DNA from 3 places in the Arthrobacter sp. EM1 genome. Region 2 is predicted to be linked to each of the others. Evidence: predicted binding sites of a transcription regulator. Region 2 holds the regulator's gene; each other region holds the start of a gene.

Region 1 (9,976 bases), 830 kb from region 2:
CTCAAACCCCACGGCATCAACGTCTCCATCATCGAGCCGGCGGGAACGCAGTCGGAATGGGGCGCCATTTCCGGTGACAGCCTGCTGGCCACCTCCGGCCGCGGACCCTACATGGACCAGGCGAAAGTCGTCGCGGCTGCGCTGGCATCGACCGAGGGCTCCGCCATGTCCACCGCCGCGACCGTCATTGCCGACGCAATCGTCCACGCCGCGACGTCACCAAGGCCCAGGACCCGCTACCCGGTAGGCAAGGGTGCCCGGGCCATCCTGATGCTGCGACGGTTGTTGCCGGACCGGGCCTTCGACGTTGTCATCTGGAACATCTACAAACGGTTTCCCGCGTAACGCAGGCCAGCTGGCCGGCCCGGGAATCGGTGAGTACCGCCTAGATCCGGTATTCGATCAGGTATTCCGCCGGGTCGACGCCCGGTTTGGTCTCCCGCTGCGCGTCCCGGTGCCGCCAGGTGGCAGGCACTCCCGTGAGGATCGACTCTGCCGGGGCGTCCTTGACCACCACGGCGTTGGCACCCACGGCGCTGTCCCGGCCGATGGTGATGGGGCCAAGTATTTTGGCGCCGGCGCCGACCACGACCCGGTCCTCGATGGTGGGATGGCGTTTGACCTTGGCCAGCGACCGGCCGCCGAGGGTCACCCCGTGGTACAGCATCACGTCCTCACCGATTTCGGCGGTCTCGCCAATGACCACACCCATACCGTGGTCGATGAAAAAGCGCCGGCCGATGGTTGCGCCGGGGTGGATCTCGATGCCGGTGCAGAACCTCGCCAGCTGGGAGATCAGCCGCGCCGGGAAGCGCAGCGCCGGGTCCTGCCACATCCGGTGCGTCAGGCGGTGCGCCCAGATCGCGTGCAGGCCGGAGTAGGCAAAGAAGTTCTCAAAGGAACCTCGAGCCGCCGGGTCGTGGGACCTGGCGGCGTCGAGGTCTTCCTTCAGCCTTGCGAAAAAGCTCACAAAGACCTTTCTACAAAAATCGTGGACAGTGGCCGGACTCAGCCGCGGATGTCGTCGTACAGCACCGTGGAAATGTAACGCTCACCAAAGTCGCAGACGATAGCAACAATCAGCTTACCGGCGTTCTCCGGCCGTTTGGCGAGCTCCAGGGCCGCCCAAACGATCGCGCCGGATGAGATTCCGCCGAGGATGCCTTCCCTGACGCCGAGGTCCCGGGCCACGCGGACCGAGTCCTCAAGGGTGGCGTCCATAACCTCGTCGTAGACGTTTGTATCCAGGATTTCGGGCACAAAGTTGGCGCCGAGGCCCTGGATCTTATGCGGTCCCGGTGCGGCACCATTGAGGATGGCTGAGTCCTTCGGCTCGACGGCGATGATCTGCACGTCGGGCTTGCGCTCCTTGAGTACCTGTCCGACGCCGGTGACGGTTCCGCCGGTGCCAACGCCGGCGACGAAAATGTCCACCTTGCCGTCAGTGTCGGACCAGATCTCCTCGGCTGTCGTCTGGCGGTGGACTTCGGGGTTGGCCTCGTTCGCGAACTGCTGCGCCCAGATGGAATTCTCCGTGTTGGCGACGATCTCCTGGGCCTTTTCGACGGCGCCACGCATGCCCTCGGAGCCGGGCGTCAGCACAATCTCGGCACCGTAGGCGCGGAGCATCACGCGGCGCTCGGTGGACATGGTTTCCGGCATGGTCAGGATGACCTTGTAGCCGCGGGCAGCGCCGACCATGGCGAGGGCGATGCCGGTGTTGCCTGAGGTGCCTTCGACGATGGTGCCGCCGGGCTTGAGGGCGCCGGACTTTTCCGCAGCATCGACAATCGCAACGCCGATCCGGTCCTTGACGCTGTTGGCCGGATTGTAGAACTCCAGCTTGACCGCCACTGTGGCGTCAAGGCCTTCGGTCAGCCGGTTCAGCCGGACCAGCGGAGTGCCGCCGACCAGCTGGGTAACATCGTCATAGATCCGTGCCATGGGTGTCTGCACCTGTCTGTTGAGGGGGAATGCTGAGGTCAGCCTAACGAGGGCCCACAGGCCCTAGCTAAGCATTAAGCCATGAAGAGTAATATTTCCTGGCCTTGGCCAGCTTCGGATTGATGATCACCTGGCAGTAACCTTGCTCCGGGAATTTCCCGTAGTAGTCCTGGTGAATTTCCTCCGCCCGGTGGAACACCGGCAGCCGGCTGACCTCCGTGACAATCGGATGCGCCCACAGCGACTGGTTCCGTTCGATCGCCTCCTCGAAGAGGATCTTTTCCTCAGTCGTTTCGTAGAACATTGAGGAGCGGTACTGAGTGCCGACGTCGTAGCCCTGACGGTTCAGGGTTGTGGGGTCGTGGAGTGCGAAGAACATGTCAAGGATGATTTCCGCCGGGACGATCTGCTCATCGAACGTCACTGCCACCACCTCGGCGTGGCCGGTGGTTCCGGAGCAGACTGCGTAGTAGTCGGGGTTGCGGTCATGGCCGCCGGAGTAGCCCGAAACGACGGCGCTGACACCTTTGGTTTTCTGGTAGACGGCGTCGAGGCACCAGAAGCAGCCTCCGCCGAGGACAAAAGTTCTCATGTCCTCTTCAATGGTTGAAGGGCCCCGAAGATTCCCGGCGCCTGCAGGGGCCGCCGCCCAATAGGGTAAAAATGGGGGTATGGAACCTGTAAACACCGACGTTTCAGCCGGCCCTCCCGAAGGGACCGACGCTGCCGGCCATGGATCCGGGGAAACGGAGCGGCAGCCTACCCTGGGCATGATCCTGCTGGCCGCCGAGGAGCTGTGGCCCGAATCACTGGCCGAGGACTGGGATGAGGTGGGGCTTGTGGCCGGACGCCCCGCCGCCGGGGTGGGCAGGATCCTCTTCGCCGTCGATCCCACCCTTGAGGTGATCGAGGAGGCGATCGAGTTCGGCGCCGAGCTGCTCATCACCCACCACCCGTTGCTGCTCAAAGGTGTCACCTCGGTAGCCGCGACCACCGCCAAGGGCCGGGCCGTGCACCGCCTGATCGAAACCGGGACCGCCCTGCTGACGGTCCATACCAACGGCGATTCCGCCGTCGGCGGCGTCTCGGATGTGCTGGCCGATGCGTTGGGCCTGCAGAACGTTGCCCCGCTGTCTCCGGCGTCCAACGGGCTGCCCGAAGAGGGGATCGGGCGGGTCGGCGACCTGGCCGAACCACTCACCCTGGGCGAGTTCGCCGCCCGCGTGTTCGGCATCCTCCCGGCCGTCGCCGGGGGAGTTCGGGTGTCCGGGGACCGGGACGGGCTGGTGCGCCGCGTCGCCGTCTGCGGCGGGGCCGGAGATTCGCTCCTGGACGCGGTGCGGGCCGCCGACGCCGATGTTTACCTGACGGCCGACCTGCGGCACCATCCGGCGTCGGAAGCCCGGGAGGAGGCCGTCAACAACAGGCCCTACCTCATCGACGTTTCGCACTTCGCCAGCGAGTGGCTGTGGCTGCCTGCCGCCGCCGAGGCATTGGGCAACGTCCTGGGAGACCAGGGCCACAACGTGCAGATCCGGGTCAGCACCACCAACAGCGACCCGTGGGACTTCATTCTGACTCCGGGCTAAGCCTGGCGTGCGAGGTGCCCCGGGTGAGCTAGCGAGGCCGGGGAGTACGCTAGGCGCTAGAGTCTAGGGAGCGCCGACACGGCGCCCGGCTCCGGCCGGCAGGGATTTAGCGGAGGTAAATAGTGGCCAAGGCAGCACCGGCGGAACAGTTGAAGTTGCTCGAATTGCAGGGACTTGATGCGAAGCTCAAATCCCTGTCCAACCGCCGCCGAAGCCTTGAAAGCGACCCACGGATCACCGATCTTGAGGCTGCCCTCGGCGTGGCCAGCGGGGAACTTGGCGCCGCGAAGGTGGCGGTCCACGACGCCGAACTCGAGCTCAAGCGGGCCGAAGCCGACGTGGAGCAGGTCGCCTCCCGGATTGAACGCGACGAGGCCAGGCTCAACAGCGGCACCGGCCTGTCGAAGGACCTCGTGGCGCTGCAGCGTGACCTCGTGTCACTGAACAAGCGCCGCTCCGACCTTGAGGACATTGAGCTGGAAGTCCTGGAACGGCTGGACTCGCTCCGCCTGCGCCAGGCCGGCCAGCAGCAGATCGTTGACGACATTCAGGGCTCGTTCGGTTCCATCCGCTCCGAACTTGACGAGCGGCTCGCGGAGATCGCAGCCGAGGCAACTGTGGTGCGGGGCAATCGCGCCCAGTTCGCCGAAGGCCTGGATGCCGGCCTCCTGGCGGTCTACGAAAAGACCCTGGCGAAGCGCGGCGTGGGCGCGGCCCGGCTCTTCCACGGAACGTCCGAGGGTTCGGGTATGCAGCTGAGCCCGGGGGACCTCGCCGAGATCAAGGCTGCGGCCGAGGACGAAGTGGTGTTCTGCCCGGATTCCGGCTGCATCCTGGTCCGCTCTTCCGAATGGGTGTAACCACAAACTGACTCGCAGCAGGGGGCGTTTTGAGCGCTCAAAACGACCCCTGCTGCGAGCTAGTTGGGCAGGATCAGGTTGAGGGTGTGCGGCTTCCGGGACGTGCCCTCGACCAGTTCCGCTGTCCACTTTTCGGCCGCGGCTTTCTGCAGCCGGGCGGGAGTCTGCGGTGCCGGACCCCGCCGGCTCAGCAGGTGCCGGGCGAGCTCGCCACGGGTGTGCTTGGCGAAGTGGCTGACGACCTTCCGGACGCCTTTGGCCTCGGTAAACACGTTCACGGCCACGGTCTGCGGCGGCGGCGGAGCCCACGCGGCGGCGTACGTGCTGGAACGGCAGTCCACAAGCAGTTCGCCAGCGGTGACGGTCGCGAGCGCCGCGCTGAGGTGCGGCTTCCAAAAAGATGCCAGGCGTCCGACGTCGGGCAACGCAGCGGCCATTGACAACCGATACGCCGGCACCCGGTCCCCGAAGTGGATGGCACCCCAGAGTGCCGAAATGACCAGCACGGAAGCGTCCGCTCTTTTCCGCTGCGAAGGCGTGAGGCTGTTGTAGTCCAAGGCGTCGTAAAGCACCCCTGAGTAGACCTGGTGGGCCGGGGCTGCCGGTTCGGCGTGCAGCCTGGTGTTCCGCTCGACGTCGGCCCAGAGGGAGGCGCCAACGCCCAACAGCGCCAGGGCGTCCTCGTGGGCGCTGACCGTACCAAGGCCCGCCAGCACCTTGGCACGGTAGCTGTTCAATTCGGGGAAGCTCAAGGTGGCCCAGTCGACGGCGTCGCCGGCCGTGGCGGGAGTCTTGCCTTCGGAGGGCGGCAGCAGAATCAGCACCGTCCAAGCTTAGCGGCGCGTCCTGCGCGGGCCGGCCGCCGGCAGCTTCCGACCGAAGTTCAGGCCAGGTTCCGGCCCAGGAAGGACAAGACCTCGGGGAGGATGGAGCGCCAATAGCCGGAGTCGTGGCCGCCGGGCTGGAAGCCGCCCTCGACGGCGCCCGGGAGCCCCTCCCGGTACTGGCGAACCGTTCCGGCAAGGGTGTCCGCGGTCCCGCAGTCGATTCGTTTGGGCAGCGCTGCGAGTCTTGGGCGGAGCGCGAACACGTTATGGGCCGCAAAGTCGTCCGGACCGTCGAAGGCGCTGTCGGTGCGCGGGTCGTAGTGGTCCCAGAGAGCCGGACTCATGGCTGCGACGGCCCGTACACCGGGCAAGCGGCCCTGCGAGGCGAGCAGCAGCGAACCGAAGCCGCCCATCGAGAGGCCAAAGAGGCCGATCCGGCCAAGGTCGTACCCCTGGCCGCCGAGGAACGGAATGAACTCCTGGATCAGCATTGCCTGGGTGTCGCTGCCGTCAGCGCGGGGGTGCCACCAGCTGTTTCCGCCGTCCACGGCGGCTATCCCGAAGGGCAGACCGCCGGCGTCGAGGTGCCGCCGAAGCGCCTCGTGGGCGGCCAGTTCCTCCAGCAGCACCGTGTGGCTGCCGCCGAGACCGTGCAGGAATACCGCCAGCGGCAGATCGGGCCGCGCCGCGCCGGGCGGGGCTTCGGGGGCGGCCAGTGACCAGCCGGTGCTGATTCCGGGGCGGAACACCGAAACAAATGATCCCGTCCTGGTCCGGACGGTCAACGGGACAGCAGGCGTCCGGGTCGAACCCGCCGTCGGGTTCGCCTGCCCACCCGCGGGACCCGCAGGCGGCGCCGGCGGTGGCGCGGCAGGGGATGGGATTCCGGGAGCGCAGGCTGCCAGGGCGGACGCACCCACTCCGATTCCCGCCAGCTCCAGCAAACGGCGCCGGCTCAGTTCTGCCGCGTCCATTCCCCGATCATAGGCCCGGCGCCGGAGGTGTTGCCGGGCCGGCCCGCAGTGACCGTAGAATAGACGGCGGATGGGTTGACTAGGCGGCCGCGCGTCACGCAAGTGGCTCGAGGAACGTCCGGGCTCCGCAGGGCAGGGTGGTGGGTAACGCCCACTCGGGGTAACCCGCAGGCCAGTGCCACAGAGAACAGACCGCCTGCGTGCCGGGTGTGCTTGCACAGCCGGCAGGGCAGGTAAGGGTGAAACGGTGGTGTAAGAGACCACCAGCTTCCCGGGTGACCGGGAAGGCTAGGTAAACCCCACCCGGAGCAAGGCCAGACAGGACACGTTTGAGGGCTGCCCGCCCGAGTGTCCGGGTAGGCTGCTGGAGGGCGCCGGCAACGGCGTTCGTAGATGGATGGCCGCTATTCCTGTGCTGGCAACGGCGCGGGAACACAGAACCCGGCGTATCGGTCAACCCATCCACCCACACCACCGGTTAGGCCGCGTAACGACAAACCCCGCGGCGCGCTGCGGTGCGCGCTGCCGCGCACCCGCCGCGCACCAAAAAAGCGGTGGCCGGCACCGAAAGGTGCCGGCCACCGCCGGTATGGACCAATGGCAGTGTTAGGCCTTGGCCTTACGCTTCACCCAGCCCCAGACGCCGGTTGCCACAAAGAGGATCAGGCCAACGACGGCCAGCCAGAGAAGGCCCTTGACGACAAAGCCGAGGACGGACAAAACGAGCCAGATGATAAGTAGAGTGATTATTAGTCCCATAGGAACATCCTAGAGGGTAGCGGGCAGCTGCTTAGGCCGGAGGGCGCCAGAGCCCGGCGTCGCAGCTGTCCTGCGTTGGGTGTGCCGGTGGGCACGACGGGCTAACCCGGGCCGCGTGTGAGTCATTTCACGCGTAACGGGGCACCGGTCCCTTCCGGGCCGCCGGTAGAATGGAAGACGAACGTAGATGTTCTGCCGTCGGGTCTGCGTTCGCAGCCGGCGGCTTTCGTTTTGCTTGACACGTGCGCCCGGGGTGGACCGAATCCCCGGAGCCCAGGTTCCGGACACCCTCCGGCAGCCGACTTCCGCATACGGCGCCGTATGTGGTGGATTTTAGGAAGGTATTTCTGTGAGCCAGACGTCAGATTCTTGTCTTGATACGTGGATGGGCCGGGAGGCGCTCGCCGAGGCCATGATCCCGGTGATCGGCCGGCTGTACCGCGAGAACAACGTGGTGACGTCCATCCACGGCCGCAGCCTGATCAACAAGTCCACCATGAACATCCTGAAGGCACACCGCTTCGCCCGTCGGATGAGCAAGGAAGAACTGCGTCTTGAGGAGACCGCCCCGCTGCTGGACGCCCTGACCACGCTGGACCTCGGCGCCGCAGCCATCGACGTCGCCCGCCTCACCGAGAAGTACCGCGTCGAGGGCAAGGGTGCCACCCTGGACGAGTTCCTCCGTGCGGAGCTGGCCGATGTTGTGGGCAAGCGCGGCGCCGACGACCGCACCAGCACCGACGTCGTCCTCTACGGATTTGGCCGCATCGGCCGGCTCCTGGCCCGGCTCCTGATCGAAAAGGCCGGCGGCGGGCATGGGCTGCGGCTGCGCGCTATTGTGGTCCGCCGCGGTTCGGACAATGACCTTGCCAAGCGTGCCAGCCTGCTGCGCCGCGACTCGGTCCACGGTTCCTTCGAAGGCACCATCAAGGTGGACCTCGAAAACGACACCATCACCGCGAACGGCGTTCAGATCCAGGTCATCTACTCGGACAACCCCGCCACCATCGACTACACCGCCTACGGCATCCACAACGCACTCGTCGTCGACAACACGGGACGCTGGCGCGACGCCGACGGACTCTCCCAGCACCTCAAGAGCAAGGGCGCATCCCGGGTTCTGCTAACTGCTCCGGGCAAGGGCGAGCTGAAGAACATCGTTCACGGCATCAACCACGCAACGATCACCGATGCGGACAGGATCGTCTCCGCGGCTTCCTGCACCACGAATGCCATCACTCCTGTCCTGAAGGCGATCAACGACCGGTACGGCGTCGTTCACGGCCATGTGGAGACCGTCCACTCCTTCACCAACGACCAGAACCTGATCGATAACTTCCACAAGGGTGACCGGCGCGGACGCTCCGCCGCCCTGAATATGGTGATCACCGAGACCGGGGCGGCCACGGCAGTGGCGAAGGCACTCCCGGAGCTGCTCGGCAAGCTGACGGGAAGTTCCATCCGGGTGCCCACCCCGGACGTGTCCCTGGCCATCCTGAACCTGAGCCTGGAAAACGGCACCACCAAGGATGAGGTCAACGACTACCTCCGGGAAATGTCGCTGCACTCGGAGCTGCGCAAGCAGCTCGACTACATCGATTCGCCGGAGGTTGTCTCCACCGACTTCGTCGGCTCACGCCGGGCAGGAATAATCGACGGCCTTGCCACCATCACCAACGACAAGAACGTTATCCTCTACGTCTGGTACGACAACGAGTTCGGCTACAGCTGCCAGGTGGTCCGCGTTATGGAGGAAATGGCCGGCGTGAACCCGCCGTCGTTCCCCGCCAAGGACGCGGCTGCCACCCTGCAGGCAGCCGGTCTTCGCGTTGAGGTCACCGCCTGACCGGACATTTCTGAACTCTGTGGCGCATTCCCGGCCGGTCCGCTGGAATCGACCTGGAATGCGCACCACAATGGTTCAATGGAACAAAACCCGGCAGTAGACCACGAAACCACTCTTGAACACGCGTTGGACGTCGCGCACCGGAACGTTAAGGAAGCCAAGCGGCTCCTCGACGATGCACGCACCAAGTATGCGGCCGGGGAGGTAGACGAGGCGCGGGTCCAGCAACTCGAATCCCTGATGTCCCTCGCCAACGAGGACCTTGTGCGGGTGACGAAGGAGAACTAGCCGGGCACCTGTCCTCCACACTGTGGAAAACTGCGGCGGCGGCGGAGACCGGATTTAGCCTTCAGGGGTGGAAGGAAGTCGTCCCGCCCCGGAACGGACCGGCACCCGGCAGTGTGCCCTGGTGCGGGTGTGACCCGGACATGGCCGGAATTCCGGCAGTCACGACGGCGGTCCCGCCAGGCGTGGGCCCTGCTTGCCGCAGTGGCCCTCGCCGTAGCAGCGGGGCTCGGCTGGTTTTTCACCGCCGGGCAGTTCGCGGCTGTGGAACCCCCCGGAGGGGGGCCCGGCGAGGCGCCGGTGCTGGCGGCGCGCTGGATGAATGCGGTCGCTTCCGTGCGTCCCGTTCCGGCTGGCTCCGCTGCTGTGCTGCTCGAAACGCTGGCGGTCAAGGGCCGGGCAGCCCGGGCCGACTATGACCGCGGGGCATTCGGCCAGGCATGGCTCGACGTGGACCTGAACGGTTGCGATACCCGAAACGACATCCTTCGCCGCGACCTTTCGGACCTCGAGTTCACCGGGGGATCCACCTGCCAGGTGGCCGCCGGAACGCTCCGGGAACCATACACCGGCCAGCAGATCAGGTTCCGGCGGGGAAGCGGGAGCAGCAAAGACGTACAGATCGACCATGTTGTGGCCCTGGGCGACGCCTGGCAGAAGGGTGCCCAGCAGTTGAGCGCCGGGCAGCGGGAGCATCTGGCAAACGATCCGCTGAACCTGATCGCCGTCGACGGGGCTGCGAACCAGGACAAGAGTGCATCCGACGCCGCGACCTGGCTTCCACCGAACAAGGCCTTGCGTTGCCACTACGTGGCCCGGCAAATATCGGTCAAGGCTGCCTACCTGTTGTGGGTCACCCCGGCGGAGAAGGAGGCCATAAAACGGATCCTCG
Region 2 (9,976 bases):
TAGTGCGCGATGGCGCGCGGGACGACGCAACCGATCAGGGAAACGAAGAGCAGGATATAGATCGCGGAGAACCATGCCGAGGAGTACACGTCGTACAGCTGCAACGTATCGAGGACCTTGCCGTAATCCGGGTGGTCCTTGATGTACTGGGTCACGGTCGAAGGGTTGGCGGGCCGCTGCGGGAAGAGCGAACCGGGAACGGCCGCCACTGCCAGCATCAGCAGCAGGAACAACGCCGTGCGCATGCTGGTCAGCTGGGTCCAGGCCCAGCGGAGCATGCCCAACGCGCCCAGCGTGGGCAGGACTGCTTCGGTCTTGGCGCTCGCCACCGGACCGCCGGTGCCGGAAGCACCGCGCTTTCCCGGCTTCCCGCCCGCGGCGGCATCGGGTTCGGGGCCCTCGGGCGTGGTGCCGGGGGGCGGGGACTTCTTCTCTACGTTCACTCGCTCGCTCATCAGATCGGCAATTTCACATCGGTTTGGAACCAGTACTGCAACTCGGAAACCCAGTGCCCCCATACGCCGCTTGCCATCAGCAGGCCAAGGCCCACCAGGATTGCGCCGCCGATGCGCTGGATGGCGAGCCGGTGCCTGCGGAAGAAGGACATCACGCCAACGCCCCGGCGCACCGCCAGCGCGATCAGCAGGAAGGGGATCCCCAGGCCCAGGCTGTAGACGAACGCCAGGAAGGCTCCCTTGGCCGCCGAGGAACCACCGGAGAGGCTCAGCAGCTGGACCGCGGAGTAGGTGGGGCCGATGCACGGTGCCCAGCCGAGGCCGAAGGTGATGCCCAGCAGCGGCGCGCCCCACAGCCCGGCCGGCGGTTTCGATTGGATCTTGGCGTCGCGTTGGAGCCAGCCGAAGCCACCCATAAACACCACACCCATAACGACCACTAGGAGGCCCAGCACCTGGGTGATCCAGGCATTCTGGGTTCCGGTGATCAGCGTCCCCAGCTGGCCGAACGCCCCGCCGAGCAGGACAAAGACCACCGAGAAACCCAGGACAAAGAGCCCGATCCCCGCCAGCATGCGGCCGCGCCTCTGCTTCTGCAGGTCAACGCCGGTCAGTCCCGTGACGTAGCCCAGATAACCGGGGACCAGCGGAAGCACACACGGGGAAAGGAAAGAGACAAAGCCGGCCAGCAGCGCCACCGGGATGGCAAGCAGCAGTGAACCGCTCAGGATGGCTTCAGCGAAGGGGCTGTTCACAGTGCTCCTGCCCGCTACTCGGCCACGGCAGCGGCGATAAGGGACTTGAGGGTGCCCTTTTGGATCTCGCCAAGCACACGGGACGCCACGCGGCCCTGTTTGTCGAGCACAAGAGTGGTGGGCACGGCTCCCGGGGGGACCAGACCGGACACGGCCAGGAGCACAGCGCCGTCTTTGTCATTAAAACTCGGGTAGCTCAGGCTAAACGTCTTGTCGAAGGCGTCCGCGGTGGCCTTCTCGTCCCGGAGGTTGACCCCGAAGAACTGAACGCCCTGGCTCTTGAACTCCTGATGCAGCTCTTCGAGCGCGGGCGCCTCCACCCGGCACGGAGCGCAGGCCGCGAACCAGAAGTTGAGCACGGTGACCTGCCCGGGGAAGGCCTCTGCCGTTACCTCGGTACCGTCGAAGAGTGTGCCCTTGATGGCAACGGGGTTCTTGCGGTCGGCGGCCGCGAATTCCGTGACCGACCCGTCGCCGGCCACGTAGTTCTTGTTGTCGCCCGCCCTGGCCTGCTGGGCCAGGGCGTCCTCCTGCGCGCAGCCGGAGAGTCCCAGCACGACGGCGAGCGCCGCGCCGCCGGCCGTCAGGACGTTGCGGCGGCTCACGGGCGACGCGGCCGTGTGGTTTCGGTTCATGCTCAAGCTCCAGGGGTGCTGGAGGCACCGGGAAGAAGGGCTGCCGCGGGTTCGCTGTACTCGACCCGCAGGAGGTTCCCGGCGTCGCCGAACACCAACGAGGTGACCGAAGTCAGGGTGCATTCACGTTTGCGCGGATCATGCCAGAGCGGTTTACCCTCGGCGCTGAGCCGGGTGGCCCAGATGGGCAGCTGGTGGCTGACGAGGATGGCCTCTGCGCCCGTTCCACCGAGTTCGATGGCGCGGAGCCGGGCGTCCTGTACTGCGGCCATAACCCGGGCCGCCTGGTCCTTATAGGACTCGCCCCAGGAGGGCCGGAACGGGTTGCGCAGCATCGGCCAGTGCTTCGGCTTGAGGATCTCCGCCTTGTCGACGTGGAGGCCCTCGAAATAATTGGCCGCCTCGATAATCCGCGCCTCGGTGGTGATGTCGAGGTTTAGCGCCTCGGCGATGGGCTGCGCCGTTTCCTGGGCGCGGGTCAGCGGCGAGGCGGCGAGGTGGACGATCTTTGCCCCCTGGGCAGAGCTGGCACGGAAGTGGTCAGCGAGCGTCCGGGCCATCTCCCGGCCAAGATCGGAGAGGTGGAATTCGGGCAGCCTGCCGTACAGGACGCCCTCGGGGTTGTAGACCTCGCCGTGGCGGAGCAAATGGACAGTGGCTTGGGGCATGTGTACCAGTTTCTCAAAGGGCAGGGCTAATGACGAAATCTTCTACAAGAAGTAGAACTCAAGAGTTTTCAGAAATGTTCCCCGGGGTTGGAATAAAAGATGCAAATGCATGTTTATACTGGGTGCAGCGCTTAGTTGAGACTTCAACCAATGAAGTTTCAGCTGACGATCAGACCTACCGTACGACCCACCCGACTCAAGGAGAAACACCATGGCACTTCCCACTAACGTCACCACCGGCACCTGGACCCTTGACAACTCGCACAGCGAGATTGCCTTCACCGTCCGCCACGCCGGCATCAGCAAGGTCCGCGGCCAGTTCAAGGATGCGGAGGCCACCCTTGGCCTCGCCGAGAACGTGGCCGAGTCCACGGTCCACGCCACGATCAAGACCGCCAGCTTCGACTCCGGCGACGCAAACCGCGACGGCCACGTGCGCGGCGAAGACTTCTTCGACGTCGAGAAGTTCCCGGAAATCTCCTTCGTTTCCACCGGCATCGTGCCCAAGGGCGACAGCTATGAACTCCAGGGCGAGCTCACCATCAAGGGTGTCACCCGCCCCGTGGCCCTGGCGACCGAGTTCAACGGCGTTGCCGTCGACCCCTTCGGCATGACCCGCGCCGGCCTGTCCGCAGAAACCACAATCAGCCGCAAGGACTTCGGCCTGACCTGGAACGCGGTCCTCGAAGCCGGCGGTGTCCTCGTCAGTGACAAGGTGGCCGTCAACCTCGAACTGGCCTTCATCGCCCCCGCAGCCTAGCCGGCAGCTAACCACCGGCCGGCCGGCTCCGGCGCCGGCCGCTTACACCCCGCTTCATCCCCGTGACGGAGCGGGGTGTTGCGTTAAGTCGGCGGCCGGGGCTTTGTCGAATCGGCCGCGTTTGGGCGGCACCCACCCCATGGCCTCCGGGTCGGGACTGCTAGCCGGAGCTTCCCGGGTTCGCCATGCCGGAGAGCCCCGGTGATGGCCCGTTGACGGCCAGGTGACGGCCCGGCCACGCGCAGAGAATACGCCTCGAGAATGATCCGCGCGGGCACCGGCCCGCGGTACGGTGGGAGGAATCCAGGCTGGGGGCAGGGCAGGAATCTGTTTCCGGTATCCGAACCAGAGTGCCATGCAAAGGAACGCCCATGAGTATCCCGCCCGTCCCGCCGTCAAACCCGGACTCCCCCGCCCCCGGCGAACAGCCGGCGCCCCACTACGGCCAGAACGATCCCCAGCACGGCCAGCAGCCGCCCTCCGCCCCGCAGTACGGCCAGGTGTCGCCTGCCGCTCCGGAGTATGGCCAGGCGCCCTCGGCACCGCCCTACGGCCAGCAGGCTGCCCCGCAGTACGGCCAAAACTCCCCGCAGGCCCCGCAGTACGGCCAGAACCCGCCGCCGTATGGACAGCCGCAGTACAACCAGCCGCAGTACAACCAGTCCCCCTATGCCCAGTACCCCTCCGGGCAGCTGCAGGCCAAACCCGCCATGCCGCAGCTGGTCAACACCGCTTTCTGGCTCATCGTCGCATCGGGCGCGGTGTGGATCATCTCCCTGCTGCTGGCGGTCGGCACCCTGGACACTCCCGGAACGCGGGCCATGTTTGAACAGCAGATGTCTGCCAGCGGGGCTGATATCCGGTTCGAAGACCTCAGGGGTGCCCTGGTGGGCAGCATCGTGGTCTTCGCAGTGATCAGCGCCGGGCTCTATGCCCTCGTGGCCTTGAACGTGCGCAAAGGCAAAAACTGGGCCAGGATCCTGGGCACCGTCTTCGCTGCCCTCTCCCTGTTCAGCCTCTTCCCGCTCAGCATCGGCACCCTGGCAGTCCTGCTGGGCATCGCCGGCATCGTGATGTTGTACCTGCCGGCAACGGCCCCGTACTTCAGCAAGCAGCAGCCGTTCGCCAACCCCTATGGGCAGCCGGGCAAACCGAACTAGCGCGCACCAGCTACTAGCCGGGCAACGGCGCAAGGGGCGCGGGAGCCGGACGGGCTGACTTTAACTAGCCAGCAACCTCCGGGTCCTGCGCCCTTTGTGCGTGGTAGGCGAGGATCTGCAGTTCGGTGGCCATATCCACTTTTCTCAGGTTGACCCCCGGCGGAACCTGCAGCATCACCGGGGCAAAACTGAGAATGCTTCGCACCCCGGCGGCAATCACCCGCTCGCAGACGTCCTGTGCAACGGCGGCCGGCAGGGCCAGCACTACCATGTTCGCGCCCGTGCGTTGCAGTACCGGCTCCAGGTCGGCGGCGTCGCTGACCCGCAGCCAGCCCACTTCGCTGCCCACCACCATCTGGTCCGCATCGAAGATCGCCACAATATCGAAGCCCCGGGATTCGAAGCCACCGTACCGGGCCAGCGCCTTACCCAGGTTTCCGGCGCCGACGATGGCCACTTTCCAGTCGTGCGTCAGGCCCAGGGCCGCTGCTATATGCCTGTTGAGGAACTGCACTTCGTAGCCCACGCCGCGGGTCCCGTAGGACCCGACGTAGGAAAGGTCTTTGCGGAGGGTGGAGGAGCTGACGCCCGAGGCCTCGGCCAGCGACTCGGACGAGACGCGGTCAACCCCCTCCGCAAGCAAGGTGGTCAGGGCGCGCAGATAGATGGTCAGCCGGGACACGGCCGCGGGCGGAATCTGCTTGGCGGCAGTCCCTGATCCCCCCGGCACGGCCTCAGGGGATGAATCCAGCGAAGTCACTATCTGCTCCATTGAGTCGCGTTGTGACTTCCACTCTAGGGCCCCCGCAGTTCGGCGAACAAAGCGCCCGGCTCCGGCGACGGGTCAGGGCTGCTGGCCCAGCGCCCGCCGCAGCGTCCGGTCCAGCCGGACTTCGTCGATCTTCCAGAAGTCCCGCTGGACACCATCCACCAGCACCACGGGAATCTCCTCGGCAAAGCGCTCCCGCAGTTCGGCGTCGTCGTCCACCAGCTGTTCGCGCCATCCGATTCCCAGGCTCTTTGTGACGCGGTCGACGGCGGCGCGCGCCGCCGAGCACAGGTGGCAGTCAGCTTTGGTGATGAGGACGACGTCGGGGCTTGGCATGGCTCCACGGTAGCCCGGCGGCCCGTCCGGCGTCGACGCCGCCGCGGAGCCAAGCCACTCCGCGGTGAGCCGCCGGGACAAAACCGGACCCGTCGGTGACTAGACTCGTGGCATGTCCGAAGAGAAGTACGCCGCCGCGGCCGCAGAACCTGCTGCCGCGGCGCAGCACGGCGAAGCCGCGTTCTTCGACGTCGACAACACCCTGATGCGCGGGGCCAGCCTGTTCCATGTGGCCCGCAAAATGCACCAGCGCGGGGCATTCACCCTCCGCGAGGCGGCCGGGATCGGCTGGAAGCAACTGATGTTTGTGCTCCGCGGCGAGAAAATGGATGACGTCCACGCCGTCCGGGATACCGCCCTGGCGCTCGCCGCCGGTATCACCGTTGCGGACATCGAGGCACTCGGCGAAGAAGTCTATGACGAAATGATTGAATCCCGGATCTGGCCGGGCGCCAAGGCGCTGGCGGAGCAGCACCTCCGGGTAGGCCGCCGGGTCTGGCTTGTCACGGCGACGCCGATCGAGGTGGCCACGGTGATCTCCACCAGGCTGGGCCTCACCGGAGCCCTCGGCACCGTGGGCGAAATCGTGGACGGGTCCTACACCGGGCGGCTGGTCGGCGAAATCCTGCATGGTCCCGCCAAAGCGGTGGCCGTCAGGGCGGTAGCCGATGCCGAGGGCCTGGACCTGGCCCGGTGCTGGGCCTACAGCGATTCGCACAACGACATCCCGCTGCTGAGCATGGTGGGCCACCCCGTGGCCATCAACCCGGATTCCCGGCTCCGCCGTCACGCCCGCGAACACAACTGGCCGGTCTACGACTTCCGTTCCGGCCGCCGCGCCGCCACCCTGGGGCTCAAGGCCGCCACGGTTGGCGGCGCCGTCTACGGCCTCTGGCGGGGGTTCTCCCGCTTCCGCGGCCCCTCTATCTGACCGCGGACATCCCTGCCACGCCGCTTTCCGACGCGCTTCTACCCGGGCGGTGCACTTCGGGCCGAGCGCTACGCGAATCCGTACGTCGCTCGCGTTTCCTTGCGGCGCCTGCGCCAGCGCGCGTCCGGCGTCGCCAGCTGGCGCGACAAGCCAAAGAAAATGCCCGCTGCCGGGAAGGCAACGGGCATTGACATAGTGCGAAGTATTTCTACTTCTTATTGCGACGCTGGTGGCGCGTCTTGCGAAGCAGCTTGCGGTGCTTCTTCTTGGCCATACGCTTGCGACGCTTCTTAATAACTGAACCCACGAAAGTTCCTTACCGGCTAGATGCAGTACCTGCCTGTTGGAAAGGATCCGCGGGCTAAGCAGCAGACTGTACAACTGACAGGTTCTTACAATGACGTAAAACGTTCCTTAACAGGGTACCGCCTATCGGGGGCAGACTACGACCGCAGACCGGCCCGGGCGGCCGGACGCTGTGATTTCCGGTGAAAAGAACGCAGGGAATCAGGCCGTTTCCGTGTGTCCGTCGACGACAGCGCCCTTGAGGTACTGCTCCACGGCGGTTTCCGGCACCCGGTAGGAGCGCCCGAACCGGACTGCCGGCATCTCGCCGGAATGAACAAGCCGGTACACGGTCATTTTGGACACCCGCATCACGTCCGCGACTTCAGCCACGGTCAAGAAGCGGGCGTTGGAGAAGTTAGCCTCCGAAGACATTTCCCTGTTTCCTTTACTCAAGCGAACGGCAGCCGCATCTGAACGACATGGCGGTGTGCCGATGCTGAGCCATCAAACAACCATGTGTTAGATACTCTAGGGGCTGATGGTGCCAATGTGAAAGAGTTACCGCTAAGCTGCCGGCGCTCGGACTGATTTCCCCTGGCTGTCCGGGCGCGCCAATGTTTAGGCGCGGGTCCGGCGCACACGAGCGGAATCCGCCAGCGACGCCAACACCGATTCCGTAACATCCCAGTCCATGCAGGCGTCCGTCACGCTCTGGCCGTAGACCAACTTGTCCGTTCCGGCGGCATGCTCGGCAACGTCAAGGCTTTGCGCCCCGCCGACCAGGAAGCTCTCCAGCATCACGCCGGCAATGGCTCCCCCCATGCTGCCGCCGCCCGCCAGCCGGGCGCCGATTTCCAGGGCAACTTCAGCCTGCCGGCGGTGATCCTTGCCGCTGTTGGCATGGCTCGCATCAACGATCAGCCGGGGGTTCAGCCGCGTGGCGGCCAATTTGGCGGTGGCGACCTCGATGTCCACGACGGAGTAGTTCGGTCCTCCGCGTCCGCCGCGGAGGATGATGTGGGTGTCCGGGTTGCCGGCGGTGGCGACCAGTGCGGCCCGGCCTGCACCGTCGATCCCGAGGAACGCCTGGGCGGCTGCCGCGGCACTGCACGCGTCGAGCGCCACCTGCAGGTCGCCGTCGGTCCCGTTCTTGAAGCCGATCGGCATCGACAGCCCGGACGCCAGCTGGCGGTGGATCTGGCTCTCCGTGGTGCGGGCACCGATCGCGCCCCAGGCGACGAGGTCCGCCATGTACTGCGGGCTGATGGGTTCCAGGAACTCCGTGGCGGCGGGGAGACCGAGCCCGGTGACCTGGCGCAGGAAAGACCGGGCCGCTCGCAGGCCTGCGGCGATGTCGTGGCTGCCGTCCAGCCGGGGGTCATTGATTAGGCCCTTCCACCCCACAGTGGTGCGGGGCTTCTCGAAGTAGGTGCGCATTACGATCAGCAGGTCTTCGCGGTGCCTCTCGGCCTGGCTGACCAGCCGGCGGGCGTATTCCAGGCCAGCCTCGGGGTCGTGGATGGAGCAGGGGCCAACAATAACCAGCAGGCGGTCGTCGACGCCGTCCATCACGGCGCGGACCTCGTCCCGGCCGCGGGCCACGACGTCGGCCAGTCGGGCATCCAGCGGCAAATCAGCAGCGATCTCCTGCGGGGTGGGGAGCGGGGTGAACTCGCTCACGCGCAGGTTCGAGGTGGATTGGTGGGACTCTGGGGCTGCTTCGATACTCATGGGGCGGGTCCTGTTCCGAGGTGCGGAGCGGGCCCTGATCAGAACCCGCCGGGAAATGGCGAAGGGCAGAGAATAATCTCTGCCCTGTTGGCTCTGAAGGAAGGTTGCTTGCGTGTTAGCTAGACGCGGGCCCCTCCAGAGCCAACGAAAAATACGCATACCAACGATTAGTCATGGCCCGACAATAGCCCGGCGCTTGCCGTGACGGAAAAACGGGCGCGTAACATTGCCGCCTTCGCAGCAGACCACACGCCGGATCACACGCCGAATCACACCCCGGATCCCACACTGGGTCCCACACTGGGTCGCACCCCGGGCCGCACCCCGGCTTCCGCGTAGTAACCCTCGATATGGTCCGCCACCAGCCGGGCCGCCCGGCCGCCGTCGCGGCCGGTGATGGCGGAAAGTATGCTTCGGTGTTCCACGCGAAGCCGTGCAGCCGTGGCGTTCCAGTCCGGAAGGTTGCCGGTTAACCCGCCGGCGTAGTCCTGGATGGCTTCGCGGAGGGAGCCCATCATCGCGCTGACCACGGCGTTGCCCGCGGCATCCGCCAGCGCCAGGTGGAATTGCACATCCAGCGCCAGGAACGTCTCTGTCCCGGCACAGTCCTCCATTTTTTCCAGCAGGCTTGCCGCCTCCGCGAGTGCCGGCGAATCCGGACGGGCGCGGGCTGCGGCCCAGGACTCCAGCAGCACACGCGTCTCCACGATGTCCTTAACCGGCAGGTGGGAGGTGGCCACGTGCAGCCGGAGGGCGGCGCCCAGGGCTGCTGTGGGGTCTGCGATGACAATAGTGCCCGCCTCCGGGCCCGACCCGACCCCGGCCCTGAGCACTCCCATGGCTTCCAGAACCCGGATGGCCTCACGGACGGAGGTACGGGAGACCTTGAGTTGCTCGGCCAGGGCGCGTTCGGGCGGCAGGCGTCCGCCCAGGGCGAGCCGACCGCTGGAGAGCTGGCCCTCAATCCAGGTCAGGACAAGCTGGTGGGTGCGCATATCACCAGCCTACTTGATGTGGTTGGACCATAGACTTAGAATGTGGTCGGACCACATTCCCCGCCGGCATATTCTTTGTGTGGACCCGACACCCAGGACGACGAGACCTGCCCGGAGGCAGCAATGACGCAGACCATCGAGCCCGGCAACCCCGAGGCTCCCACCCAGCCAACAGACACCGGCGCTGACCGCCGTCCCGCCGTGGCCACCCCGGGCAGCGTTCCCGCGGCCCTCAAGCGCCGCGTCCCGAAGTACTCGGACCTCGCCCCGCTGATGCAGTTCAAGAAGCCCGGGTTCGGCCGTGCCGCCAGGCTGGGCCGGGCCAGCACCATCTGGGATCTCCGGGACATGGCCAAGCGCCGCACCCCGCAGGCCCCGTTCGACTACACGGACGGCGCGGCCGAAGCCGAGATCACCCTGCGCCGTGCCCGCCAGGCGTTCCTGGATATTGAGTTCAGGCCAGGCATCCTGCGCGACGTCTCCCAGGTGGACC
Region 3 (9,976 bases), 1.2 Mb from region 2:
GCTCGAATACCCTTCGAAGCTGCCGGCCCACGCGATCTGTTTGAACGTCTGGTAGCCGCTGACGTTGCTGAGCTCGGCCGGATCTGCCGGGGTGTAGGTTGAGTTGCCGCTGTCGTCGTACGCCGGAGCGTTCACCGTGACCTGAAGGAACGCCTGGCCCCGCAGCGGGACGGGGAGGCCGGAGCCGTCGCGGACCACTTGCGGAACGTAGTGCACGGTATACCCGCCGACTGGCCCGTTGAGGTCGATGACCAGCCGGTCGAAGCAGTAGTGCTGCCCGGTGCGGACGTTGTTCACCTTCGCCTGGCTCATCGCAGGATCCGCTTTTATCAGCGATCCCCACACCAGTCCGCAGTATGGATCTGCCGAGGCCGGACCGGGCGCTACCAGCCCCGATCCAATCGCCACCACAATAGCCAACAGCAACACCCGGAATGTTTTCACTCGGCCGCCCCCTCAGGAGATGAGATAACTCCAGAATAGGAGCCTTTGGCAGCCAAAACGAGGGCCCAGCTGTTTCGGCGCCCAACCGTTAGCTTGCCCCGGTCCCGGTCACAGGAGCGTTGCACCGCAGTGGACCCTCTGCCGCCGGCGATACCCGCCGGGAACAGCGAAGCGCCGGGCCCCCATCGGGATCCGGCGCTTGGCGGTGACTGGTATGAAGTGGTGATTCGCGGCGGAAGGTCCCCTATCCTTCGCAATCGCGGCAGAACTTCAGACCGTTCTTTTCCTTGGCCACCTGGGACCGGTGACGCACCAGGAAACAGGACGAGCAGGTAAATTCGTCCGACTGCTCGGGGACAACTGTAACTGTCAACTCTTCGCCGGACAGGTCAGCGCCGGGAAGATCGATGCCTTCGGCCGTGTCGTTCTCGTCGAGATCGATGACAGCCGTCTGGGCGCCACCGCTGCGGGACGCCTGAAGGGCCTCCAGCGATTCAGCGGGAGTTTCTTCTTCTGTCTTGCGGGGTGCGTCGTAATCGGTAGCCATTTGGGGGTTCACTTTCGTTGCTGCGCAGCGCCATCTCAGGCACCTCAGTGAAGCAGTTTAGGACATTATGCACGCAGTGGAACAATAGTGTGGCGAATCCGACATTTTGCGTCGCGTCGCTCCGCGGAGGGGAGGGCGCGGGCCCGCCAGAAGCGCTGACAGGCCGGCGGCGCCGGCCGCCGCCCGCGGTCGGCTGTCCCTCAGGCGACCGGCCAGACGACGAGCGTCTTCCACTTGGACGAGTCGGGTTCCGCGGCCGGGTCGGTGAGATAGGACTCCCACATGGCTCCTCCGGGGGTGAGGCCCTCGGCCTGCATCTTTGACATGATCAGCCCATACGTGTCCGGGAGAGTGTCGTAGGGGCCCATGTGGGTCGCCTCCAGGGCATGGCCCGCGGGCAGTGTCCCCGCCGTCACTTCGCCGCCCGCAACACCGGGAAAAGGTGCTGCGACGGGAAATCCGGCCTCGACGTCGACGACGTCGGTCGGCGTCCCCCGGTACATCGCGAACGGCGGTCCGGCCAGCTGGACGTTTTGCTGCTGGACGGCACTCAGTACGGCGCTGAAGGCGCGGTCGAAGAACGCCGTCAACTCCTTCATGGGAACGGTTTCGCGCAGCACGGCGGTCGGCAGTGCCTCCAACTGGGTGGACCTGATGTCCGGCGTCAATTCCGGATTCGTTTCTGTCATACGCCAAGATTCCGCCGGCCGGTTTCCGGGGTCTAGGGCCTTATGTCCCCCTGCCGCGCGTCAGCGGACCGCGTGATGGGCCCGACGCCGGTTGCCTGGCTGTGGTGGGTTTGGGGGTTGGCGGCCGGGGTTAAAACAGAAACCGCACCGCCGACGGGGTGGGACCCGGCAGCGGCGCGGTTTTTCGCGGGCCCCCTGTCGGATTCGAACCGACGACCCCCGCTTTACAAGAGCGGTGCTCTGGCCAACTGAGCTAAGGAGGCATTCCGTCGCGCCGTCCGGCACCGGGCCACGAAGCGGGGCCAGGCGCCATGGCGCTAGATAAGGTTAGCCCACGTAGGCCCGGTGATAAAAACAGGCCCGGTTCCGGACGAATCCGGAACCGGGCCTGGCAATTTGTGCCGGCGTTGCTGCCGCCTACTTTTTGGCGTCGACGGCGGCCTGGACGAACTGATCGAACGGGCTCTTGGCGCTGTCGCCCTGGCCCCACTGCTTGCCGTCCACAAAGACCGTCGGCGTACCGGTCACGCCGACCGCTGTTGCCTGCTGGGTGGTGTATTTGACCCAGGGCCGGTAGGTCTTCGCATCGACGCAGGCGTCGATGCTCTTGGCCCCGGCCTCGGTCGCCATTTTCTTCAAGTCAGCGTCGGAGATTCCGGCACTGCCTTCAGCGGGCTGCTTCGCAAAGAGCGCATCAACGAATTCCGCATACTTCTCCGGCGACTCGTTCACAACGCAGGCTGCGGCATTGGCTGCGCGGGAGGAGTAATTCGTGGTGGATCGGCTGTCGAGAAAGCCCAGCGGGCGGTATTCGACGGCGATCTTTCCCTCATTGCGAAGGCTCGTGAGTGTTTCGTTGTACTTCGCCTCAAAGTCCTTGCACACCGGGCAGATGAAGTCGATGTAGAGGACCACCTTGACCGGTTTACCTGCCTCTGCTTCGGCACCGGGCGCGGTCACCTGGGCCGGCGGAGTTGAGGGGGCGGAAGGGAGATCGGCCACCCGTACGGTCGCGGGGTCGGATTTGACCACCTCGGAGTTTGCCAGCAGGGTGACACCGCCGTACACGTTGCCGTTGGCGGGGGTGGGCCCCTCGTCCGCGACCGGGGCATTCTTCTGAATGTTCGAGGTAACCACCAGGGCCACCACCACAATGATCGCCACGACGGCGGCTACGATGCCCCAGCCGATCAGCAACTTGTTGCGCTTTTCTCTCTTCAGCTGTGCCTCGCGGATTTCACGGGCCTTTTCGCGGGCCGCAGCAGTTCGCTCTGATTTGGACTGGCGGGGTTCGTTGGCGGGGCTCATCAGTTCCTCGGGTCGTTCGGCCGGTGTTATCCGCTGGGTGGCAATTCATCATTTTAGGGGAGAAGTCTGAGAAGTTGCGCTTTCAACTTTCTTCCGGGTTTTCCAACGGGCGAATAGCACAGAAGATTCCGCCCAGCTAGGGTGGACAGGAGCCGCGAGCGAATCCCAGGGGGCACCAATGCAGGCCAGCAAACACGGCGAATCGGATCCGAAGTCCGCCGGCGCAGCAGCGCACGGCACCAACGACACCGATCCGGACGCGCAATACGACTTTATGGTGGTCTCCAACCGCCTGCCGGTCGACCGCTGCTCCCCGGAGGAGGCGGGCTGCGAGGACGGCTGGCGCCGCTCCCCCGGTGGCCTGGTCACAGCACTGGCCCCGATGATGACCAAGACCGACGGGGCGTGGGTCGGCTGGCATGGTGCCCCGGATGAGTCCGTTCCGCCCTTCAGCCACGGCGGCATCGACCTGGTTCCGGTCCAGCTGAGCACGCAAGACATCGAGTACTTCTACGAGGGCTTCTCTAATTCCACCCTCTGGCCGCTCTACCACGACGTGATCGCCCCGCCGGAGTTTCACCGGACCTGGTGGGACTCCTACCGCAAGGTGAACCGCCGGTTCGCCGACGCCGTCATCCACCATGCCAACCCCGGAGCCACAGTCTGGGTCCAGGACTATCAGCTGCAGCTCGTCCCGAAGATGCTGCGCGAGGCACGTCCGGACCTGAAGATCGGATTTTTCAACCACATTCCCTTCCCTCCCCCGGAGATCTTCGCCCAGCTGCCGTGGCGCCGTGCCATCATCGACGGGCTGCTCGGCGCCGACCTGGTCGGTTTCCAACGCAGCAGCGACGCCGGCAACTTTATGCGCTCCGCCCGCCGCTTCCTCGGCGCCAGCGTCAAACAGCAGCAGGTCCACGTCAAGGGCAGCGACGGCGAGACCACCCACATCGCCCGCGCCCAGGCCTTCCCTATCTCGATTGACGTAAAACAAATCAGCGAGCTCGCCCGGAATCCCGAAATCATCGAGCGCGCGCGGCAAATCCGCCAAGACCTCGGCAACCCGAAAACGATCCTGCTCGGCGTCGACCGCCTCGATTACACCAAAGGCATCAGGCACCGGCTCAAGGCCTACGAGGAACTCCTGGCGGACGGTGAGGTCTCGGTGGAGGACGCCGCCCTGATCCAGGTCGCCAGCCCCAGCCGGGAACGGGTGGAGCAGTACCGCCTGCTGCGCGAAGAAGTCGAAGGCACCGTCGGGCACATTAACGGCACCTATGACACCCTGCAAAACACCGCCGTCCGCTACCTGCACCACAACTACCCCATCGAGGAGATGGTGGCGCTGTACCTGGCCGCAGACGTTATGCTCGTCACCGCCCTGCGGGACGGTATGAACCTCGTCGCCAAGGAATACGTCACCGCCCGGACCAACAATGACGGAGCCCTGGTGCTCAGCGAGTTTGCCGGCGCCGCGGACCAGCTCAAACAAGCACTGCTGATGAATCCGCACGACATTGATGGTCTCAAGGAGACCATCATGAAGGCAGTCCGTATGCAGCCCACGGAAGCCGCGCGCCGGATGCGCTCGATGCGCAAACAGATCCTTGACCACGACGTTGACCTCTGGTCCTCAGATTTCCTGCGCGCCCTCGAAGAAAAGGTCATCCGAGATGACAGCTGAGCACTCCCCCGGGCCAGCCCCGCTGACGCTCTCACCGGACCTGCTCGCGGCACTGCGCCGCGTGGCCGGCACCGAACACCTGCTCGTCGCAATGGATTTTGACGGCACCATGGCACCCCTCGTCGACAGAGCGGGGGACGCCCGTGCCCTCCCCCGCTCGGCGGCGGCGTTTGCCGCCCTCGCCGAACTGCCGCGGACGACGACTGCCCTCGTCTCCGGGCGCGCCCTGGGCAGCCTCCGCGCGGTCGCCTTTCCCCCGGCGAAGACCCTGCTGATCGGCAGCCACGGGGCCGAGGCCTGGCTGGGACCGGGGTCTGCGCCGCTGGAACTCGATGACGCCCGCCGCAAGCTTCTCGCCGATATCAGGCAGGAACTCGAAGGCATCGTCGAGGCCGCCCCCGGCACCCTGCTCGAGGACAAACCGGCTGGCGTTGTGCTGCACACCCGGCTTGCCGCCGACGACGTCGCCGAGGACGCCATCGCGGCGGCCCGCGCCGTCCTGCAGGACAAACCCGGGGTATTCCTGAAGACCGGCAACCGCGTGCTGGAAACGTCCGTGGTCCATGCCTCGAAGGGAGAGGGAGTCGCCTTCCTGCGCCAGGCGACGGATGCTACCGCCACGATTTTCGCCGGCGACGACACCACCGACGAGGACGCCCTGGCCAGCCTGCTGCCGGGGGATCTCGGTGTGAAGGTGGGCCTGGACTTCACCCAAGCCGAGTTCCGGGTCGAGGCTTGCGCTTATGTCTCCGAGCTGCTGGAAGCCTTGCTGCGGGAACGTAAGCGCGCCCTCGGGCTGTGAATACTAGCCCATCACGGGAACCATGCAGGCTGAATCACGTGTGACATCTACGACATTTTGACCTATTTACCAATTATCTGACATACTCTGGTTGTGATGTGGCGCACAAGTAACGTGCGGCGTCATTGGATACTCCTCGGCTTCGGCCGGGGAGTATGCGCACGATCAGGTGCCAACAACTGAATACATAACTGAAAAATAAGACCATTCACTACGGATCGTCCGGCACGTACCTGCCGGTGAAGGGATTGATAACTGTGGCTACAGTTACTTTTGACAACGCAACACGTGTGTACCCGGGCACGGACAAGCCCGCAGTTGACAAGCTCAACATTGAAATCGCCGATGGCGAATTCCTGGTCCTCGTTGGACCCTCCGGCTGTGGCAAGTCGACCTCCCTGCGGATGCTCGCAGGTCTCGAGGACGTCAACGCCGGCCGGATCCTGATTGGTGACCGCGATGTCACCGACGTTCCCCCGAAGGACCGCGACATCGCCATGGTCTTCCAGAACTACGCCCTGTACCCGCACATGACGGTCGCGGACAACATGGGCTTCGCGCTGAAGATCGCCGGCGTCAGCAAGGAAGAGCGTGCCGAACGCGTCCGTGAAGCTGCCAAGCTGCTGGATCTCGAGCCGTACCTGGACCGCAAGCCGAAGGCACTCTCCGGTGGCCAGCGCCAGCGTGTTGCCATGGGTCGTGCCATCGTCCGCAACCCGCAGGTGTTCCTTATGGACGAGCCGCTGTCCAACCTTGACGCCAAGCTCCGGGTCCAAACCCGCACGCAGATCGCGTCCCTGACCCGCCGGCTGGGTGTCACCACGGTCTATGTGACCCACGACCAGGTCGAGGCCATGACCATGGGCGACCGCGTTGCCGTCTTGAAGGACGGCCTGCTGATGCAGGTCGACACCCCGCGCAACCTCTACGACAAGCCGAAGAACGTTTTTGTGGCCGGCTTTATCGGCTCTCCCGCAATGAACCTGCTCGAGCTTCCCGTGGTCGACGGCGGCGTGCAGTTCGGCGGCACCGTGTACCCGGTACCGCGCGACGTCCTCGAAGGAGCCCACGGCAAGACCGTGACCCTCGGCAGCCGTCCGGAAGACCTCGAAACCGTCGCCGCCGGCGAGGGCCTGCAGGTTGAGGTCGACGTCGTCGAAGAGCTCGGAGCCGACGCCTACGTCTACGGCCACGCAAAGCTCGACGGTCAGAGCTACGACATGGTGGCCCGCGTCGACGGCCGCCGCCCGCCGATGAAGGGCGAAACCATCTACGTCCGTCCGCAGTCCGGCCATGTGCACCTGTTCGACACCAAGACGGGCCTGCGCCTGGGCGACTAGTCCCCACCGGCACCCTAGCCTCGCTTCGCTTCGGCCAGGGAACCCTGCCGGCGTGGGCCCACCCACCGGCACCCTAGCCTCGCTTCGCTTCGGCCAGGGAACCCTGCCGGCGTGGGCCCACCCACCGGCACCGCATGTCCGACGGCGGTCCTCCCTACTGGAGGGCCGCCGTCGGGCGTTAACCTAGCAGCTACGCCCCTTCGTTAGGGTAGGCGCCCTCAGTACGGAAGAATTGGGTTATGACCGAGGAATACCGAAGCACCGAGGAAAACGGTGCCCAGTGGCACAACGAACCTACCGATTACGGGCAGGTCGGCAAGCTGCCCCGGTTTGAAGCCGCCAGCGCCAATGACAGCAAGGGCGCCGTGGCCTCAAGTTCGCTGAGCATCACCGCCGCGGCCACCGAACCGGAGCTACTGGACCTGCCATGGCACATCGCGCTGGAGGATTGGCCGGCCGAATACCTCGCCGCGCTCCCCCGCGGCATTTCCCGCCATATTGTCCGCTTCGCCCACCTTGGCGGGTCTGTGATCGCCATCAAGGAAACGTCGGAGCACGTGGCCCGCCACGAGTACCACATGCTCCGCAAGCTCGCCCGGCTGGACGTCCCCTGTGTGGAACCAGTCGCCGTTATCACCGGCCGCACCACTCCCGAGGGCCGGCCGCTGAACCCGGTGCTGGTCACCCGGCACCTGAAGTTCTCCATGCCGTACCGCGCCCTCTTCTCCCAGATGCTCCGCAAGGACACACTCACCCGCCTCATCGACGCCCAGGCGTTGCTGCTGGTCCGGCTGCACCTGATCGGGTTTTATTGGGGCGATGTCTCGCTCTCGAACACACTCTTCCGCCGCGATGCCGGCGCGTTCGCCGCCTACCTGGTGGACGCTGAGACCGGCGAGCTGTATCCGGATCTGTCCACCGGCCAGCGCGAATACGATCTGGAGATTGCCAGGGTCAACATCGCCGGTGAGCTGATGGATCTGCTCGACGGCGGCCTCATCGAGGAGAAGGTGGACCCGGTGGCCACGAGCGAGCTCATCATGGACAGCTACCGGCGCCTTTGGACCGAACTGACCGAGAAGGAATCGTTCGAAATCGGCGAACGCTGGCGGGTAGCTGCCCGCATCCGTAAGCTCAACGAGCTGGGGTTCGACGTCGAAGAATACGCGATCAAAACGACACAGAACGGTTCCACCATCCAGCTCCAGCCCAAGGTGGTCGACGCCGGACACCACCAGCGCCGGCTGCTGCGCTTGACCGGCCTGGACGCCCAGGAAAACCAGGCCCGGCGGCTCCTGAACGACATGGATTCCTTCCGCGCCGACAACAATCCCGGAATGGACGAGGAATACAGCGCGCACCTGTGGGTCAGCCAGATCTTCGAACCTATTGTCCGCTCCATCCCCCGGGACCTGTCCGGGAAGCTGGAGCCGGCCGAGGCAGTGCACGAGATCCTGGAGCACCGCTGGTACATGTCGGAGAAGGAGAACCGGTACATCCCGCTGGCTGAAGCCGTGCAGTCCTACATTGAGTCCGAACTCCGGCACCGCCGGGACGAAGCGGCCATTATGCTAAACCCGGACACGGAGCTGCTCAAGATACTGGAGATCGAAACGGAGGAATCCCGCTACGGCGCCGACGATTCCGAGGACTAACACCCGCCGTCCCACACCCAACTAGCTTGCAGTAAACGTCGTTTTCAGCGCTCAAAACGGCCTTAGCTGCTAGTCAGTTGGGCGGTACGCCTTGTGGCACGTATGTGCTAAATTGCCTTGCCCGGGTTCAGGATGCCGGCCGGGTCGAACAGCTCCTTGATCCTGCGTTGCAGTTCACGGACGGGCTCCTTCTGTTCCAGGCCCAGCCAACGCCGCTTGTACTGGCCGATCCCGTGTTCACCGGTAATGGTGCCGCCGATGGCAAGTGCCACCGTGATGGATTCATCCAGGGCCGCTCCGAGCCGCTTCATGGCGTCGGCGTTCACGGCCCCCTCCGCCCGCTCCACCCAGAAGGTGGGGTGCAGGTTGCCGTCGCCGGCGTGCGCCACCACCTTCAGCTTGACCCGGTGTGCCACCGCCATGGATTCCAGGGCTTCCACGTAGTCAACCAGCCGTGAGCGCGGGACGGCGACGTCCTCACCCACGCGGTATTCGTCGTCGACCTCCACTCCGCGGCTGTTGCGCCGCAAGTCCACCAGCTGCTCCGCCTCGGCGCTGGCTTCCATCGTCACGATGGCACCTCCGGAAGCGAGAACCGGCCGGATGGCGGCAGCTTCCGCCGTTGCGCCGAACCCGTCGGTCTGGATCAGCAGCAGGGACCGGCCCCGGGAGGAAAGGTCCGAGCCGTGGACCGCATCGAGCTGGGCCAGGGTTCCGCTGTCCAGCAGCTCCATAATGGCCGGCTGGATGCGTGCCTTACCCACGGCGAGGACACCCGCAGCGGCGCTGCGGAAGTCCGGATAGAAGGCGGCGATCGTGTGCACGTCCAGCGGGAGGTACTTGAGCCGGACGGTGATGCCAACAACAATTCCCAGCGTCCCCTCCGAGCCGACAAACAGCCCGGTCAGGTCGTAGCCGGCGACGCCCTTGAACGTCTGATGGCCGGTGTGGATGAGCGAGCCGTCCGCCAGCACAACGTCGAGCGCGAGCACGGAGTCACGCGTGACCCCGTATTTGGCGCAGCGCAGCCCGCCGGCGTTTGTGGCGACGTTGCCGCCGATTGTCGACATTTTGAAGCTGGCAGGGTCCGGCGCGTACATCAGCCCGTGGACTGCTGCCGCGGTGTTGAGGTCTGCGTTGATGACCCCGGGTTCGACGACGGCCGTCTCGTCGTCGGGATTAAGGTCCAGGATGCGGTTCATTTTTTCCAGGCTGAGCACGACGCAGCCCTTGGTGGCGTGCGCACCGCCGGAAACACCGGTCCCTGCGCCGCGGGCCACGAGCGGGATGCCGAGGGCGGCGCAAGCCCGGACGGCGTCCTGAACGTCTTCGACGGATTCGGCTCGAACGACGGCCAGCGGCAGCTGATATTCCAGCACGGGTCCCTGATCCACTGCATAGCCGGCCAACGTGGTGTCATCCAGGGCCACTTTGGCGCCCAAGGCAGAAGTGAGCTCGTCAATGATGCTCATGCGGTCTCCAGTTCGTCGATTCCAGCCTTCAGTCT

Evidence for each region. Region 2 encodes Rex, which represses fermentation and respiration genes when NADH is low (regulators of the CRP and FNR family bind a similar motif). Its sites were predicted from a motif close to CTTGTGAANNNNTTCACAAG; they were not measured.
Region 1: a site for Rex is predicted at 7,068-7,087, ahead of QI450_RS09765 (glyceraldehyde-3-phosphate dehydrogenase). Genes of this name have one in related genera too.
Region 3: a site for Rex is predicted at 5,565-5,584, ahead of ugpC (sn-glycerol-3-phosphate ABC transporter ATP-binding protein UgpC). Genes of this name have one in related genera too.

Annotation. Positions count from the first base shown of each region.
Region 1 covers NZ_CP124836.1:2,119,673-2,129,648, reverse strand. Annotated here, with positions in the region: gene QI450_RS09815 (oxidoreductase) at 1-345, shown strand, start outside; gene epsC (serine O-acetyltransferase EpsC) at 386-970, opposite strand; gene cysK (cysteine synthase A) at 1,009-1,944, opposite strand; gene msrA (peptide-methionine (S)-S-oxide reductase MsrA) at 2,012-2,536, opposite strand; gene QI450_RS09795 (Nif3-like dinuclear metal center hexameric protein) at 2,715-3,533, shown strand; gene QI450_RS09790 (C4-type zinc ribbon domain-containing protein) at 3,656-4,393, shown strand; gene QI450_RS09785 (peroxide stress protein YaaA) at 4,453-5,217, opposite strand; gene QI450_RS09780 (alpha/beta hydrolase-fold protein) at 5,277-6,194, opposite strand; RNA gene rnpB (RNase P RNA component class A) at 6,266-6,659, shown strand; gene QI450_RS09770 (hypothetical protein) at 6,801-6,953, opposite strand; gene QI450_RS09765 (glyceraldehyde-3-phosphate dehydrogenase) at 7,303-8,799, shown strand; gene QI450_RS09760 (TolC family protein) at 8,878-9,087, shown strand; gene QI450_RS09755 (HNH endonuclease family protein) at 9,217-9,976, shown strand, end outside.
Region 2 covers NZ_CP124836.1:2,952,905-2,962,880, forward strand. Annotated here, with positions in the region: gene QI450_RS13625 (cytochrome c biogenesis protein ResB) at 1-455, opposite strand, end outside; gene QI450_RS13630 (cytochrome c biogenesis CcdA family protein) at 455-1,210, opposite strand; gene QI450_RS13635 (TlpA disulfide reductase family protein) at 1,225-1,845, opposite strand; gene QI450_RS13640 (histidine phosphatase family protein) at 1,848-2,513, opposite strand; gene QI450_RS13645 (YceI family protein) at 2,725-3,273, shown strand; gene QI450_RS13650 (hypothetical protein) at 3,645-4,433, shown strand; gene QI450_RS13655 (redox-sensing transcriptional repressor Rex) at 4,498-5,193, opposite strand; gene QI450_RS13660 (glutaredoxin family protein) at 5,278-5,538, opposite strand; gene QI450_RS13665 (HAD-IB family hydrolase) at 5,651-6,469, shown strand; gene QI450_RS13670 (hypothetical protein) at 6,538-6,663, opposite strand; gene QI450_RS13675 (AURKAIP1/COX24 domain-containing protein) at 6,678-6,776, opposite strand; gene QI450_RS13680 (helix-turn-helix domain-containing protein) at 6,977-7,189, opposite strand; gene QI450_RS13685 (3-deoxy-7-phosphoheptulonate synthase) at 7,376-8,488, opposite strand; gene QI450_RS13690 (FCD domain-containing protein) at 8,758-9,483, opposite strand; gene QI450_RS13695 (alpha-hydroxy acid oxidase) at 9,607-9,976, shown strand, end outside.
Region 3 covers NZ_CP124836.1:286,921-296,896, reverse strand. Annotated here, with positions in the region: gene QI450_RS01380 (hypothetical protein) at 1-444, opposite strand, end outside; gene QI450_RS01375 (DUF4193 domain-containing protein) at 689-991, opposite strand; gene QI450_RS01370 (GyrI-like domain-containing protein) at 1,192-1,680, opposite strand; tRNA gene QI450_RS01365 (tRNA-Thr) at 1,870-1,943, opposite strand; gene QI450_RS01360 (DsbA family protein) at 2,098-2,988, opposite strand; gene QI450_RS01355 (trehalose-6-phosphate synthase) at 3,263-4,672, shown strand; gene otsB (trehalose-phosphatase) at 4,662-5,474, shown strand; gene ugpC (sn-glycerol-3-phosphate ABC transporter ATP-binding protein UgpC) at 5,732-6,814, shown strand; gene QI450_RS01340 (DUF4032 domain-containing protein) at 7,054-8,469, shown strand; gene QI450_RS01335 (FAD-linked oxidase C-terminal domain-containing protein) at 8,577-9,941, opposite strand.